Regions from separate parts of the Limnohabitans sp. 103DPR2 genome, predicted to be linked through region 2. Evidence: riboswitches for the same ligand, from Rfam matches in the RefSeq annotation. Region 2 holds a riboswitch; the other holds the start of a gene.

Region 1 (8,056 bases), 1.3 Mb from region 2:
ACACCATCGACAAAGAAGCCGCAAAAGCGCGCGGCATTGAAGTCTGCGCTGCAGTGGGTGCCAATGCCGCTGCTGTGGCTGAACAAGCCATGGCTTTGCTGCTGGCCTGTGCCAAATCGGTGGTGCACTTGAACGAGCGCATGCATGCAGGATTTTGGGACAAAGCAACGCACAAAAGTGTTGAACTGCATGGCCGCACTATCGGCCTGGTCGGTTTGGGTGCCATTGGCCAACGCTTTGCCAAAATGTGCGATGCCATGGGCATGAAAGTTTTAGGTGTTGACCCCTTCGCCAAAAACTTGCCCGATTACATTCAAGCCGTTGACTTTGATACCCTGTGGCGAGAGTCCGATGCCATCTCACTGCATTGCCCGCTCACGCCAGAAAACCGGCAGTTGATCAATGCCCAAACTTTGGCCGCTTGCAAGCCTGGTGTGATGCTGGTCAACACAGCGCGCGGCGGCTTGGTGGATGAACCCGCCTTGTTGGCGGCGGTTCAAAGTGGCCATGTGTTTGCCGCAGGTCTAGACAGCTTTGCTGTAGAGCCGATGACAGCACCTCACATTTTTCAGGGTGTGCCACAAATCTTTTTAAGCCCTCACATTGGCGGCGTTACCAGCGATGCTTACATCAACATGGGTGTAGGAGCGGCCAAGAATGTGCTCGCAGTTTTGAGTAAATATTCTCAAGCGGTTTCTGCATAAGGTTCTAGCCATCATGATGCAACGCTGGAAAAACGCACCGCCTGGCAGCCACTGGGGAGAGTTTGGCCCAGACGATCGTTTGGGACGAATGAACTTGGTCACACCAGACAAGGTGCGTCAAGGCATTGCGGAGGTCAGGGAAGGACTGACATTTTGTTTGTCCTTGCCCTTGGATGTGCCTGGTGGACGGTCCTTGAACGCGCGGCGCATGCCCCCGCGTTTGTACGGAACTTTGCGAGATGGTGTCAGCGCAGGCGTTCAGGGCTATTGCTGGTCATACGCCACAGAAGATCCCAACTTGACCGATGTCGTGTGCGACGAAGTCATGCTGATGAACACGCAATATTCAACGCAGTGGGACAGTCTGGCCCACATGGGTAGCCGCTTTGATGCCGACGGTGATGGCGATGCTGAAGCTGTTTTCTACAACGGCTTTAGAGCAGGCGTTGAGATTCACCCCGGTTCGACCGATTCAAGCGCTGCAAACGATTGGGCACGCTATCCAGACCCAGATGCAAACGCCTTGGGTGTTGCCAATTTGGCGGCACATGGCGTTCAGGGGCGAGGTGTGTTGATTGATTTGGAAAAACACTTGGGTCGCAAAAAACTTGCTGTGGGCTATGACGCATTGATGCGCATTTTGGATGCAGACAAGGTCCAGATTGAAGCCGGTGACATGGTGTGCTTGCACACTGGTTTTGCAGACACCCTGCTGAACATGCACAAGCAACCCGACCTACAACACCTGCATGAAACGGGCAGTGGTCTGGATGGCGAAGATCCACAACTGCTGAATTGGATTACAGAGACACGTCTGGCCTGCTTGGTGGCCGACAACCCTGCCGTGGAGTTGGTTCAATCTGTGTCACTCACCAAGCCTGCTGGTATGAAACGGCCGCGCTTGCCCTTGCACGAACATTGCCTGTTCAAAAACGGCATCCACTTGGGTGAGTTGTGGTTGCTCACGCCATTGGCACTATGGCTTCGAGCGAATCAGCGCTCTCGATTTTTACTGACTGCACCGCCCTTGCGTTTGCCGGGTGCAGCAGGATCACCCGTGACACCCATTGCGACAGTTTGAACAACTTAAAAAAGGAAGACAACATGAACCGACGATTAATGAACGCTTTGCTATGGGCAGCAGGTGTGACTTTCACACTGAGCACACCCGTAGCCATGGCCGCTTGGCCTGATGGTAAGCCTGTCAGCATTGTGGTGCCCTATGCGCCTGGCGGAACTGCCGATGCGTTGGCACGGCTGATTGCGCAGCACTTGGGCACCAAGCTGTCCACCGCCGTCGTGGTGGTGAACAAAGCTGGTGCAAGCGGCGTCATTGGAGAGCAAGCTGTGGCGCAAGCCTCACCCGATGGCTTCACGGTTTTGTACGACGCAACACCGTTGTCGATCAATCCACATTTGCAAAAAATGCCATTCGATGCAGAAAAAGATTTGATTCCTGTCACGCAAGTGGGTGTGACGCCCATGTTGCTGACGGTGCCTAAAACCTCCACATTTGCCACAGCACAAGACTTCCTGAAGGCGGCCAAGCAATCGCCTGGCAAATTGACTTTTGGTTCCGGTGGGCAAGGCACGGTGCAGTACATGGCACCTGAGTTGATGAACCAGGCTGCAGGCGTCAACATGCTGCACATCCCTTACAAGAGTGGTGGCCTTGCGGTGACCGCGGTGATTGCCGCTGAAGTGGACATGGGCTTTTTCAATTTGCCTGCCATCAGTGGTCATGTCAAAAGTGGCACGGTCAGGGCGCTGGCCATTACTTCTGCACAACGTAACCCTGCTTTCCCAGACGTGCCGACAGTTACCGAAGTGATTGGCAAGCCCTATGAGTCTTATGAGTGGAACGGTATTTTCTTGCCCAAAGGCACCTCTCCTGAAATTGTGAATCGTCTGCAGGTCGCGGTGAAAGAGGTGTTGGCAATTCCCGAAGTCAAAGCCAAGTTCGAGAGCCTGGGTTCGCGCATTGTGGCTTCTACACCTGATGAGTTTCGAAAGTACTTGGCAGGCGAGACCCAGCGATGGGCTGCCACAGTGAAGGCTGCGGGCATTAAAAAAGAGTGACAATGCACTTTAGGTTGCCACATGCTCATACTTCAAAATCCACTCATTCGACCTCTTGAAATATTTAGCGCCATGCCTGAGAAATTCAGGCAGACTGGCGTGCGCAGTGAATGGGCCGATGTGAATCAGGGCGGGCGATTGGCGGATTCATTTTTGGAGGGCCCGGTATTTGACACGCATGGCAACCTCTACGTCACCGACATACCTTTTGGCCGTGTGTTTCGAATTGATCCAAAAGGAGAGTGGGACTTGGTGGCGCAATGGGATGGTGAGCCCAATGGCATGAAGTTTCTAAGCGAGACCGAGTTGCTGGTCACCGATTACAAAAACGGTTTGATGCGCCTGAACATTCAAACGGGGCGTGTCAAATCTTTCCTTGAGCGCCGCAATAGCGAAAGCTTCAAAGGTGTGAATGATTTGGTGCTGGACGCCCGGGGCAATGTGTATTTCACAGACCAAGGGCAAACCGGCATGCACGACCCCTCTGGGCGGGTGTACAGACTGTCGCCCGATGGCAAGTTAGACCTGTTGCTGAACAATGTGCCCAGCCCCAATGGCATCGTGTTGTCACCCGATGAGCGGTTTTTGTTTGTCGCTGCAACGCGCGGAAATTCTGTGTGGCGCATGCCTTTGTTGAGCGATGGCAGTGTGTCTAAAGTAGGGCAGTTTTTCACTTCCTATGGACCGAGTGGTCCTGACGGTTTGGCCATGGATGAAAGTGGTCGACTGCTGGTGGCCAATCCAGGATTGGCTTATGTGTGGGTGCTGTCACATTGGGCGGAACCCGAAGAAATTCTGACGGGACCCAAAGGCGCGTCGCTCACCAACATGGCATTTGGTGGCAAAGACCGCAAAACTTTGTATTGCACAGACTCTACGAATGGCAACATTTTGAGGGCTGACATGTCCGTGGCGGGTTGTCCCTTGCATCGCGCAAAATAGAGGCATGTCAAATGAACACCCCTTCAAAGCGGAACAGCTGAAAGCACTGGCTGCTCAAGCACCGCATCACTGCACCTGCGCCCTGAAAATCTGCAAAGGCTGGGAAAGCGTACCCGACGCACGCTGGCCCGCTGACCAAATGCAAGCTGCAGGCACTCTTAGGCAAGAACTAGCCGAAGGCCAAATGGAATTGACCTTCGAAGAATTCCATCCCAAGGGCACGCGCTACGACTCACCGAACGCGCCTATTGCAGTGGACTACTTTCCCTACAACCGCTGCGACGTCTTCAAGTGCAGCACATGTCAATGTGCTGTCTTGAAGTACACCGAATACGGCGGTTATTACGTGGACACACGTGCCAGGTTGGTCGATCCTGAAATGATCGTGGCACGCTCAGCAGAAGCTTGAGCCGCCACCACTTCCGCCACCATGTCTGCCGTCACGGCAGACAATGTCCAACCTAAGTGACCGTGACCTGTGTTGTAAAACACATTGGCAGCTTTGCCACGACCCACGCGGGGCATCATGTTGGGCATCATGGGACGCAAGCCAGCCCATGGCACCACGGAGCGGGTGTTGATTTTGGGGAAGCATTGGTTGACCCAATCGACCAATGGCTTGATGCGGTCTGCGCGAATGTCGCGGTTGTAGCCGTTGAATTCAGCCGTGCCCGCCACACGGAATCGGTCTTCGCCTAAACGGCTAGTAACCAGTTTGGTTTCGTCGTCCAGCAAGCTGACCTGCGGTGCGCCTGCTTGGCTTTCAGCGTCGTTCAAATTGACCGTGATGGAATAGCCTTTGACAGGGTAGATGTTGACGCGGTCACCCAGTTGTGAAGCAAATTGGTTGCTGGCAACGCCTGCGCACACCACCACGCTGTCAAACGTATGAATGCTGGTAGGCGCATCTGAGTGGGCTACACTGATCTTGACTTGGTTGTTGTCGCTTTGAATGTTGGTGACGTCTTGGTCATACAAAGTGCGAACACCTAAACGCTTTGCAGCCATGGCTAAACCGTTGGTGAACTTGTGGATGTCTCCCGTAGAGTCACTTTCTGTGAAATAGCCGCCGTAGTATTGGCCAGCCAAAGTGGGTTCGATGGCTTTCATTTCTTCGGGGGTCACCGCATGGCGTGGCAAGCCACCCTTGGCCAACATTTCAGAAACTTTGCCAGCGTGGTCAAAGCCTTTTTTGTCGCGGTAAATGTGCAAGATGCCTTGCTTCTTTAAATCAAAATCAATGTTTTCAGCTTCTGCCCAAGCGAACAAATGTTGACGTGCCGCAACAGCCAGTTTGGCCGTTTCAATGGTGTTCTTTTCGTAAGCCGTCATGGAAGCCATAAACTCTGCAAACCAAGAAATTTTGTGCCAGCTGGGTTTGGGATTGACCAGCAGTGGTGCATCACTTTTGAGCATCCACTTCAAGCCCTTGATGATGGTGGAGGGGTGGGTCCAAACTTCTGCATTCGAGGCCGACAACTGTCCGCCATTGGCAAATGAAGTTTCCATGGCGGCATAGCGGTGACGCTCAAACAAGGTGACAGAGAAGCCCCGCTTGGCCAGTGCATAAGCAGTCGTGACGCCGGTGATGCCGCCGCCCACAATGGCAATAGTTTTCATGATTCAGATCTTTCAAAACGTCAAAGGGTTGGGCCATGACACATCTGTGCCTTTGGCGCCCCTTCTGTTTTGGACCTGAGAGATTCACAACACGCTGGGGTGTTGCTTGCTCCTGCGGTGGGTTTGCGGACGAAAACGCAAACCACTCTTCAGAATGAAAGATGACATCGGTCCTTTTGCCTGAGAGTTTCCGGGGCGGTTGCTCCTTCGGCGTTGCTTCTGGAGCAATCTCTCCCGATGTCAATCGAATCTTTAAATTAAGACTTGAAGAATTCCTTCGTCAAGTGTACCCAATAATCAGAGCCTGTTGCAATGTTGTCATCGTTGAAGTCGTAACCAGGGTTGTGCACCATGCACGCGCCCGCGGATTCGCCATCACCGTTGCCAATGAGCAAATAACTGCCAGGAATTTTTTCCAGCATGAAGGCAAAATCTTCGCTGCCAGTTAAAGGCGGACCATTTAAAACAACGCGCTCAGCGCCGACCAAATCCAAAGCCACTTGCCTTGCAAAATTGGTTTCGTTTTCTGAATTCACCAACACGCAATAGCCTTCTTTCCAGTCGACTTCGGCCATGCAGCCAAAGCTTTCGGCTTGCGATGTGGCAATGGCTTTGATGCGTTGCTCGAGCAATTTGCGAACACCCGGGTCCAAAGCGCGAACACTCAATTCGAGTGTGGCCAACGCGGGAATCACATTGTTGGCCTTGCCAGCTTGAATGGAGCCCACCGTCACCACAGCGGTGTGCAGTGGATCGACATTGCGAGACACCACGGTTTGCAAAGCCATGACGATGGCCGCTGCAGCGACCAAAGAGTCGGCAGCGCGATGCGGCATACCGCCATGTCCGCCTGTGCCATTCACGCGAATGGTGACGTAATCACTGGACGCCATGGCACTGCCACTGCGAAACACAAATTTGCCCACAGGTACGCCAGGCATGTTGTGCATGGCAAAGATGGCATTGCAAGGGAACAAGTCAAACAGACCGTCTTGCATCATGCGCAGTGCGCCGCCACCGCCTTCTTCGGCCGGTTGAAAGATGAGGTGCAGCACACCATCAAACTCGCTGTTCAACGCCAACTCGTGGGCGGCCGCCAGCAGCATGGCGGTGTGGCCATCATGGCCGCAGGCATGCATCAGACCGGGCTTGGTGCTCGACCATTCGGCGCCACTGGCCTCTTGAATGGGCAGGGCATCCATGTCGGCACGCAGGCCCAAGCTGCGTGTGCTGGTGCCACGTTGGAGGGTGCCCACCACACCGGTGCCGCCCAAGCCGCGGTGCACTTGGTAGCCCCAAGACTCAAGCTTGGACGCCACCAACTCAGCGGTGCGATGTTCTTCAAACGCCAACTCGGGGTGGCGGTGAATGTCTCGCCGCAGTTGGATGAACTCACCCACTCGGGCTGTGAGCGCTTCGCGCAAGTAGGTCATGTTTATTGCGGTTGCAAGTTGATGGACTTGGCAATGGCGCGGAACTGTGCGGTGCCATCTGCATAAGCTTTGTCAACGGCTTGCAATGACAAGGGTTTGGCAACCAGTTGGCTGTTGGCTTCCAGGCCGCTGCGAACAGCGGAATCACTCAGAGAGTCCGTGATGGTTTTATGCAAAACTTGGACAATGGCTTCTGGTGTGTCTTTTTTGACAAAGTAGCCTGTCCAAATATTGAAAGTGAAGTTCTTCAGTGACTTGCTTTCTGAAATTGCAGGATAAGCTTTGACGGAATCCAGACGCTCGCTGTTGAGCATGGCCAAAATTTTGATCTTGCCTTGCTTTTGCAATTCTTCATATGCTTTGCCAAATGGCGCTAAGAAAATATCAACTTGGCCACCAATCAAATCTTGGTTAGCGGGTGCGCCACCCTTGTAAGGAATGTGGGTCATGGGAATGTTGGTCACTTTGGACAAATGCTCACCCAGCAAATGGTAAAAAGAGCCAGGTCCCACGCTGGCGTATGTGATGGGGCGGCCAGCCTGGGCTTCTTTGCGCGCATATTCCAAGAATTCATCGACATTGTTCACAGGCAAATCTTTGCGAGCTAAGAAAGCAATCTGTGCTGTAGAAATCATTTGCACCAAACGGAAATCTTCGCTCTTGAATTTGACAGCCGAAATCGCCAAGGGTGCCAAGATCAATTCGTTGGGCGAACCTTGGAAAATGATTTGACCGTCAGAGTGTGAGTTCAAAACCTTTTGTGCTGCAATGGCACCACTTGCTCCGCCCAAGTTGTCAACAATCACGGGCTGTCCCAGATTTTTTGACAAGGTGTTGTTCACTGTGCGGGCAATCACGTCAGACAAACCACCGGCTGGATAGGGCACCAGCAACGTGACGGGTTTTGAGGGGTAGGTTTGCGCCAAGACGGTGCCGGCCACGAGCAACATGCCCACAACTGCGGATGCACTCTTGAAACATTTTTCAACCACTGCGTTCATTTCTTGTCTCCTCTTTTGGATAAATAGTGCCCTCATCCTAAAAATGGCTTGAATCCAAGTCAAATGCATAATAATATTCATTAGCATGATTTAAATGCATGGAAAAAACCGATGACCTTGGTCCAACTGAAGCACTTCATCGAATTGGCCGCCAATGGCTCGTTCAGCAAATCGGCTGAAAGGCTGTTCCTCACGCAGCCCGCCCTCAGCCGGAGTATCAAATCTCTGGAGGACGAACTGGGACAAGCCTTGTTTGACAGAGTGGGGCGCAAGAATG
Region 2 (8,056 bases):
AGTGCTCATGAGGCGTAGTCGCTCATGGGCACGCAGTTGCAGAACAGGTTGCGATCACCGTAAACGTTGTCCACACGGCCCACTTGCGGCCAGTACTTCACGCTACTCAATGGGCGTCCTGCTTGCGCAGCACCCACTTCGCGCGAATAAGGACGGTTCCAATCTGCGGCCATCAAACTGGCGGCTGTGTGCGGTGCATGCTTGAGGGGGTTGTTGTCTTGTGGCCAATCGCCGTTTTCAATTTGGCGCACTTCGTTGCGAATCGCAATCATGGCGTCGATGAAGCGATCAAGCTCTTCCAGGGTTTCGCTTTCGGTTGGTTCCACCATGAGAGTGTTGGCCACTGGGAAGGAAAGTGTCGGTGCGTGGAAGCCATAGTCCATCAAGCGCTTGGCCACGTCTTCGGCCATCACGCCGCTGGTCTCTTTCAAGCCGCGCAAATCCAAAATGCACTCGTGGGCCACGTGACCCGCTTTGCCGTTGGCGCCGACGCTGGCATAAAGCGTTGGGTAGTGATCTGCCAGGCGTTGGCTGATGTAGTTGGCAGCCAAGATGGCGGCTTCTGTGGCGTGCTTCAAACCTTCTGCGCCCATCATGCGGCAATACATCCAGCTGATGGGCAGCACGGCAGCATTGCCCAAAGGCGCCGCAGACACAGCACCTACGCCGTTGACTTTCAAGCCGCCGGTGGCATGACCTGGCAGGTAAGGGACCAAATCTTCGACCACACAAACAGGGCCTACACCTGGGCCGCCACCGCCGTGCGGAATGCAGAATGTTTTGTGCAAGTTGAGGTGGCTCACATCGCCGCCAAATTCGCCAGGCGCTGCAACGCCCACCAGCGCATTCATGTTGGCGCCGTCCACATAAACGCGGCCGCCGTGTTGGTGTACCAGTTCGCACAGCGCTTTGACTTGCGTTTCAAAAACACCATGCGTGCTGGGGTAGGTGATCATGACCGCCGCCAAATTGGCGCTGTGCTGTTCACACTTGGCTTGGAGGTCCGCCATGTCGACATTGCCTTGCGCATCGCAAGCCGTCACGACCACTTGCATACCCGCCATTTGAGCGCTTGCGGGATTGGTGCCGTGGGCGCTGGAGGGGATGAGGCAGATGTTGCGATGGCCTTGGCCCTTGGCTTCGTGGAAAGCTTTGATGACCAACAAGCCAGCGTATTCACCTTGTGAGCCTGCGTTGGGTTGTAAGCTGATGCCTGCGTAGCCGGTGGCTTGGCACAACCACTCGCGTAGCTGTTCATCTAGCAGGGCATAGCCCTTGAGTTGATCGGCGGGTGCGAAGGGGTGCACGTTGGCAAACTCAGGCCACGTGATGGGAATCATCTCGCTGGTGGCATTGAGCTTCATGGTGCAAGAGCCCAGCGGAATCATGCTGCGATCGAGGGCCAAATCTTTGTCGCTCAACTGGCGGATGTAGCGCAGCATGCCTGTTTCGGAGTGATAACGATTGAACACAGGGTGCGTGAGGTACGCACTGGTGCGTCGCAAGCCAGTAGGAATGAGGCTGGCGCGACCCTTCTCAAAAGGTGTCCAGTCGGGCAGGGCTTGGCCACCTTCTGCAAAGCTAGACCAAAGGGCTTCAATATCGTTGCGCGTTGTGGTTTCGTCCAAAGACACGGCAATGCTGTCGGCTGAGAGCTTGCGAAGGTTCATGCCTTTGAGCAAGGCTTTTTGTAACACGGCATCTGTGCGTGCGCCGGTGATCACTTGCAAAGTGTCGAACGCAGATTTGTGCGCCAATTTGCAACCCAGTTGTTCTAAGCCCTCTGCCAAAACGGCTGTGTAACTGGCCACGCGTTGCGCGATGCGCTTCAAACCGACGGGACCGTGATACACAGCGTACATGCTGGCCACCACGGCGGGCAAGACCTGTGCCGTGCAAATGTTGGAGGTGGCTTTTTCGCGGCGAATGTGTTGCTCGCGGGTTTGCAAAGCCAAGCGATAGGCTGGGTTGCCATGTGCGTCGACACTCACGCCCACCAAGCGGCCAGGCATGGAGCGTTTGAAATCGTCACGACACGCAAGGTAAGCTGCGTGCGGGCCACCGGCGCCCATGGGCATGCCAAAACGTTGGGTGGTGCCCACCACAATGTCGGCATCCAATTCGCCGGGGGGTGTGACCAAGGTGAGGGCCAACAAATCTGCGGCAACGATAAAGGCGGCTTGCGCAGCGTGGGCCTGTGCAATGACATCTTTCAAATCGTGAATCATGCCCGCTGTGGAAGGGTACTGCGCGACCACTGCAAAGTAGTCGTGTTGCTTCATCAACTCAGGCGCAAAGCCCACCAACACATTCAAGCCCAATGGCGCAGCACGTGTTTGAATCACCTCAATCGTTTGCGGATGGCAATCGCCCGCCACAATGATGTTGTTGCTTTTGGATTTGACCGATCGTTTGGCCAGGGTCATGGCTTCGGCAGCTGCTGTGGCTTCGTCCAGCATGGAGGCATTGGCAATGGGCATGGCCGTTAAATCGCAGACCATGGTTTGGAAATTCACCAAAGCTTCCATGCGGCCTTGGCTGATCTCGGCTTGGTAGGGCGTGTAGGCCGTGTACCAGGCTGGGTTTTCCAAAATGTTGCGAAGGATCACGCCGGGTGTGTGATTGCCGTAATAGCCCTGGCCAATGAAACTTTTGAGAATCTTGTTTTGTTGCGCCATGGCTTTGAGCTCTGCCAATGCGCTGGCTTCAGTCACTGGCGCAGGCAACTTCATGGCTTGGCTGCGCGCAATCGAAGCTGGCACGATGCTTTCAATCAAAGCACGCCTAGATGCCACACCAATGACGGACAACATGTGATGCTCATCTGCTTCACTGATGCCAATGTGGCGTGCAATGAATTCACTGTCGTTTTCGAGTTGGCTTAAAGGGGTGGCAGATGACATCAACATGGTAGGGCTTTCAAACGCAAAGTTCGATCAATACAAGCAACAAAGTTTCAATTCAGATTTCAGTGGGATGCCGCAAACGCTGTGTACGCTGTTTCGTCCAACAACGCATTCACTTGAGATGCATCTGACAACTTCACTTTGAAGAACCAACCGGCACCCAGGGGATCGGTATTGGCCAAAGAGGGATCTTCACGCAGGGCTTCGTTCACTTCTGTAATTTCACCGCTGATGGGCATGTACACATCGGCTGCAGCCTTCACAGACTCGACCACGCCAGCCACAGCTTTCTGTTCAAAGCTACTGCCAACTTCTGGCAACTCCACAAACACCACATCACCCAAAGCGTCTTGCGCATGGTGCGTAATGCCCACAGTGGCCACATCGCCTTCAACCTTGATCCACTCGTGCTCTTCGGTGTACTTCAAACTCATTTTTCTCTCCTTGAATAAATTAATTGGGGTCAGATCAACATTAATTATCGGGGTCAGATCACAATTGTTGGGTGCTATTTAGCCGCGGTAATAACGATTGGGAACAAAAGGCATGGCACTGACCGTCATGGGCACAGCTTTGCCGCGCACCATGGCATTCACAACCGTGCCCATTGCAGCATTGGCTGCGTCCACATACCCCATGGCCACAGGCACATTGGCGGTGGGACCTAGCAAACCACTGGACACTTCACCGATCTTGACGCCCTGCAAGCTTTGCAGTTCCACATGTTCGCGAACGGGCACACGTTCTTGCGCAATCAAACCCACACGTTTGCGAGTCAGGGGATGCGTGCCATCCAATTGGCCCAACACGATGGTGGCACCAGGGAAACAGCCAGCGCGTGCGCCGCCTGTGCGACGTACTTTTTGAATGGCCCAGTTGAGACCTGCTTCGATGGGTGTGGTGGTGGTGTCGATGTCGTTGCCATACAAACACAATCCCGCTTCGAGGCGCAGGGAATTGCGAGCACCCAAACCAATGGGCTTCACTTCCACTTGCGCTAACAAAGCGCGGGCGAACGCATCCACTTCGGTGTTGCCGACAGAAATTTCAAAGCCATCTTCACCGGTATAGCCAGAGCGTGTGATGAACAGATCCGCACCTTGCCATTCAAACGCTGCGCCAGTCATGAACACCAACTTTTCAACGCCTGGCACCATGCGTGACAAAGCATCAACCGCTTTAGGACCTTGCAAAGCCAAGAGGGCGCGCTCGGGCATGGGAATGACTTTGCAACGCGAACCAATGCGCGCTTGAATGTGCGCAATGTCGCCCGCTTTGCATGCACCGTTCACAATCACAAAAATATCGGTGCCACGGTTCACAAACATCAAGTCGTCAATGATGGTGCCTTCGTCGGTGAGCAGCAAGCCATAGCGCTGCTTGCCCACTGGCAAATCGATTACATCGACAGGCATCAAGGATTCAAATGCCGCAGCAGCATCGGGACCGACCAAACGCAATTGACCCATGTGCGACACATCAAACAAGCCCGCTTCGGCGCGTGTGTGATGGTGCTCTGCCATCAAACCCATGGGGTATTGAACAGGCATGCTGTAGCCCGCAAAGGGCACCATGCGTGCGCCAAGTTCGATGTGCAAAGCATTAAGGGGGGTGTTGAGCAAAGCGGTGTCAGCGGACAATTCAATTCTCCAAGGGCAAAGTAAAACCATGACCGAAATCATGGGTTGCCCTCGCTGTCCGCTTTACCTGAGCGATTCGCCGGTTGTGTCTTTCGGGGGAAAGACTCACTGCGGGTTGCGCCTTCGGTGGAGGGTTCGACCGGATGGTCCGCCCTCTCTCTCCAGTGAGGATGCGTTGCTAAACAAAGTTAACAACGTTTGTCAGTCCTGGGTACCTGAGCGTTCAGAAATATAAAAATTTCCTGCGCCTTCGGTGGCAGTCTTTTACAAGCCTGCACTCTCCTGACGGCTCAAATTATAAACAGGTCTTTTGAACCTGCCAGCACTTTTTACATGCCTGAGTAGTTGGGTCCGCCACCGCCTTCTGGTGTGACCCAGACGATGTTTTGCGTAGGATCTTTGATGTCGCAGGTTTTGCAATGCACACAGTTTTGCGCATTGATTTGCAGGCGATCGGATTGGTCTTCGTTCTTGACGTACTCGTAAACGCCAGCAGGGCAATAACGCGCCTCGGGGCCTGCAAATTTGGCCAAGTTGATGCCCACCGGCACGCTGGCGTCCTTCAAGGTGAGGTGCGCTGGTTGATTCTCTTCGTGGTTGGTGTTGCTGATGAACACACTCGACAATCGATCAAACGTGAGCTTGCCATCGGGCTTGGGATATTGAATGGGTTGGCATTCGGCAGCAGGCTTGAGGTAAGTGTGGTCGGCCGCTGCACGGCGAAGCGTCCAGGGCACATGGCCGCGCAACACAAATTGCTCCACACCGGTCATGAGCGTGCCCACTGTGCGGCCTTTTTTGAACCACTGCTTGAAGTTGCGGGCCTTGTTCAACTCGGTGTGCAACCAGCTGTTCTCGAAAGCTTCTGGGTACGCGCTGAGTTCGTCATGCGCGCGTCCAGCTTGCAATGCGTCATAGGCCGCTTCGGCTGCCAACATGCCAGTCTTGATGGCTGCGTGGCTTCCTTTGATGCGGCTGGCATTGAGATACCCCGCATCGCAACCTACCAAGGCGCCACCTGGGAACACTGTTTTGGGCAAAGACAAGAGTCCGCCTGCCGTAATGGCACGCGCACCATAAGAAATGCGTTTGGCCGGCGCAATGCCTTTGGCCTCGTCGCCTTCAAAGTACCAACGGATGTTGGGGTGCGTTTTGAAGCGTTGGAACTCTTCAAAGGGGCTGAGCCAAGGGTTGGTGTAATCCAAGCCCACCACAAAACCCACCACCACTTTGTTGTCTTCCATGTGATACAAGAAAGAGCCGCCGTAAGTGTTTTCGTCTAAGGGCCAACCGGCGCTGTGCAAAGCCAAACCAGCTTTGTGACGTGCAGGGTCAATTTCCCAAAGTTCTTTGATGCCAATGCCGTAGCTTTGTGGATCTTTGCCATCGTCCAATTTGAATTTGGCAATCACTTGCTTGCCCAAATGGCCGCGTGCACCTTCGGCAAACACGGTGTACTTGGCGTGCAGTTCCATGCCCAATTGGAAATTGTCGGTGGGCTCGCCATCTTTGCCGATACCCATGTTGCCAGTGGCCACACCCTTGACGGAGCCGTCGGCGTTGTACAAAACTTCTGCCGCTGTAAAGCCAGGGAAAATTTCCACGCCCAAGGCTTCGGCTTGTTCGCCTAACCAGCGGGTGAGGTTGCCCAAGCTGATGATGTAGTTGCCATCGTTGTGAAAGCAGGGTGGCAGGGCGAAATTGGGGACGCGTGTGGCGCCGTTTTCAGTGGTCATCAAGAAGATGTCTTCCGTGACCGGTTGATTTAAAGGGGCGCCCATTTCTTTCCAGTTGGGAAAGAGTTCAGTCAGGGCAATGGGGTCCATGATGGCGCCCGACAAAATGTGCGCGCCGGGCTCGGAACCTTTTTCCAACACCACCACAGAAACTTCCGTGCCTTTTTCTTGGGCCAATTGCTTCAAGCGAATGGCCGTTGACAAACCTGCTGGGCCACCGCCCACAATCACCACGTCGTATTCCATGGATTCGCGGGGACCGTGTGTATTCAAAATCTCTTCGGGTGTCATGGTGGACTCACATCAAGTTGAAATTTAGGGGCCAAATATGGCAATCTGTCCATTTTAAGCGTGGAAGAGGCAGAATCTGCCTTCATCAAGTCACCTAAATGATGACTTAGGCCAATGCAATTAGTCGAGATGAACGATGAAATTTGAAATACCAGAGATCAAGAAAAAAGTTCACGAAATGATCATCCCCATTCGGTGGGGTGACATGGATGCCATGGGGCATGTCAACAACACGGTTTACTTTAGATATCTGGAAACCGTGCGCATTGATTATTTTCAGTCGATTGGCTGCGAGCCTAATCCGCAAGGGCAGGGGCCCGTCATCGTGAATGCCTTTTGCAATTTCTACAAACAGCTGGAATACCCAGGGAATGTGCTGGCCAAAATGTATGTTAGCGACCCTGCGCGCACCACTTTTGAGAGCTGGTGCACCTTGGAGCTGGTGGACAAGCCTGGTGTGATTTACGCGGCAGGCGGCGCCACCACAATTTGGGTGGATTTCCCTTTGCAAAAAGCCGTGAACTTGCCGGACGAAATCAGGGCTCGCGTGACGCCCTGAAAAAGCAAGCCGCCGAGAGCCTGTTATTTTTGTTTGGGCACGCGACCCATCAAGTAAAACTCAGGATTGGGCATCATGTTGCTGAAGCTGGCCATGCGGTTGGACAAACCAAAGAAGGCTGTAATGGCCGCAATGTCCCAAATGTCTTCGTCGTCTAAGCCATGCGCATGCAAAGGCGCAAAGTCGGCATCTTCAATTTGGTCGCTGTGCAAACACACCTTCATGGCGAAATCGAGCATGGCGCGCTGCCGCGGTGAGATGTCTGCTTTGCGATAGTTGACCGCCACTTGATCGGCCACCAAGGGCTTCTTTTCGTAAATGCGCAGGATGGCGCCATGGGCCACCACGCAATACAAACAGTTGTTGGCCGCACTGGTGGTGGTGACGATCATTTCGCGATCGCCTTTGGTCAGGTTGCTGGTGCGACCTACAGACTCGGGCACCATGAGGGCGTCATGGTAAGCAAAGAACGCGCGCCACTCTGCGGGTCTGCGCGCAAAAGCCAAAAAGACTTGCGGCACAAAACCAGCCTTTTCTTGCACCTCCAAAATCTTGGCGCGAATGTCTTCGGGAACATCTTTGAGCTCAGGTACGGGGTAGCGTTGGGCTTTGGCGGTGCTGGTCATGGTCAATCCTTGTCAGTTTTCCGATTCTATTCACCTATTACACTATGGGTTTTAAGTCTTTCCCCTCTTAGGAGTGCCCTGTGAACAAGATTTTCCCCTCTGCGGCCGAGGCGCTGAAAGGCGTCGTGGCAGATGGTCAACTGCTTGCTGTGGGTGGCTTTGGCCTCTGCGGTATCCCTGAAGCCCTGATTGATGCGCTGCGCGACTCTGGATGCAAAAACCTCACCGCCATTTCGAACAATGCGGGTGTCGACGGTTTTGGCTTGGGCAAGTTGCTTGAAACACGTCAGATTAAAAA

The links. Region 2 has a riboswitch for glycine ahead of gcvT (glycine cleavage system aminomethyltransferase GcvT). Riboswitches for the same ligand answer to the same signal wherever they lie in the genome.
Region 1: another riboswitch for glycine. It lies ahead of L103DPR2_RS05130 (D-amino acid dehydrogenase); the one in region 2 lies ahead of gcvT (glycine cleavage system aminomethyltransferase GcvT).

What each region holds. Positions count from the first base shown of each region.
Region 1 is NZ_CP011834.1:1,036,838-1,044,893, forward strand. It holds gene L103DPR2_RS05105 (NAD(P)-dependent oxidoreductase) at 1-704, shown strand, start outside; gene L103DPR2_RS05110 (cyclase family protein) at 718-1,785, shown strand; gene L103DPR2_RS05115 (Bug family tripartite tricarboxylate transporter substrate binding protein) at 1,809-2,783, shown strand; gene L103DPR2_RS05120 (SMP-30/gluconolactonase/LRE family protein) at 2,805-3,725, shown strand; gene L103DPR2_RS05125 (hypothetical protein) at 3,730-4,134, shown strand; gene L103DPR2_RS05130 (D-amino acid dehydrogenase) at 4,068-5,345, opposite strand; glycine riboswitch at 5,504-5,592, opposite strand; gene L103DPR2_RS05135 (M20 aminoacylase family protein) at 5,603-6,778, opposite strand; gene L103DPR2_RS05140 (tripartite tricarboxylate transporter substrate binding protein) at 6,781-7,779, opposite strand; gene L103DPR2_RS05145 (LysR family transcriptional regulator) at 7,891-8,056, shown strand, end outside.
Region 2 is NZ_CP011834.1:2,344,455-2,352,510, reverse strand. It holds gene L103DPR2_RS11260 (GNAT family N-acetyltransferase) at 1-9, opposite strand, end outside; gene gcvP (aminomethyl-transferring glycine dehydrogenase) at 6-2,909, opposite strand; gene gcvH (glycine cleavage system protein GcvH) at 2,969-3,340, opposite strand; gene gcvT (glycine cleavage system aminomethyltransferase GcvT) at 3,419-4,576, opposite strand; glycine riboswitch at 4,591-4,721, opposite strand; glycine riboswitch at 4,739-4,841, opposite strand; gene L103DPR2_RS11240 (electron transfer flavoprotein-ubiquinone oxidoreductase) at 4,876-6,573, opposite strand; gene L103DPR2_RS11235 (acyl-CoA thioesterase) at 6,710-7,132, shown strand; gene L103DPR2_RS11230 (peroxidase-related enzyme) at 7,156-7,758, opposite strand; gene L103DPR2_RS11225 (CoA transferase subunit A) at 7,839-8,056, shown strand, end outside.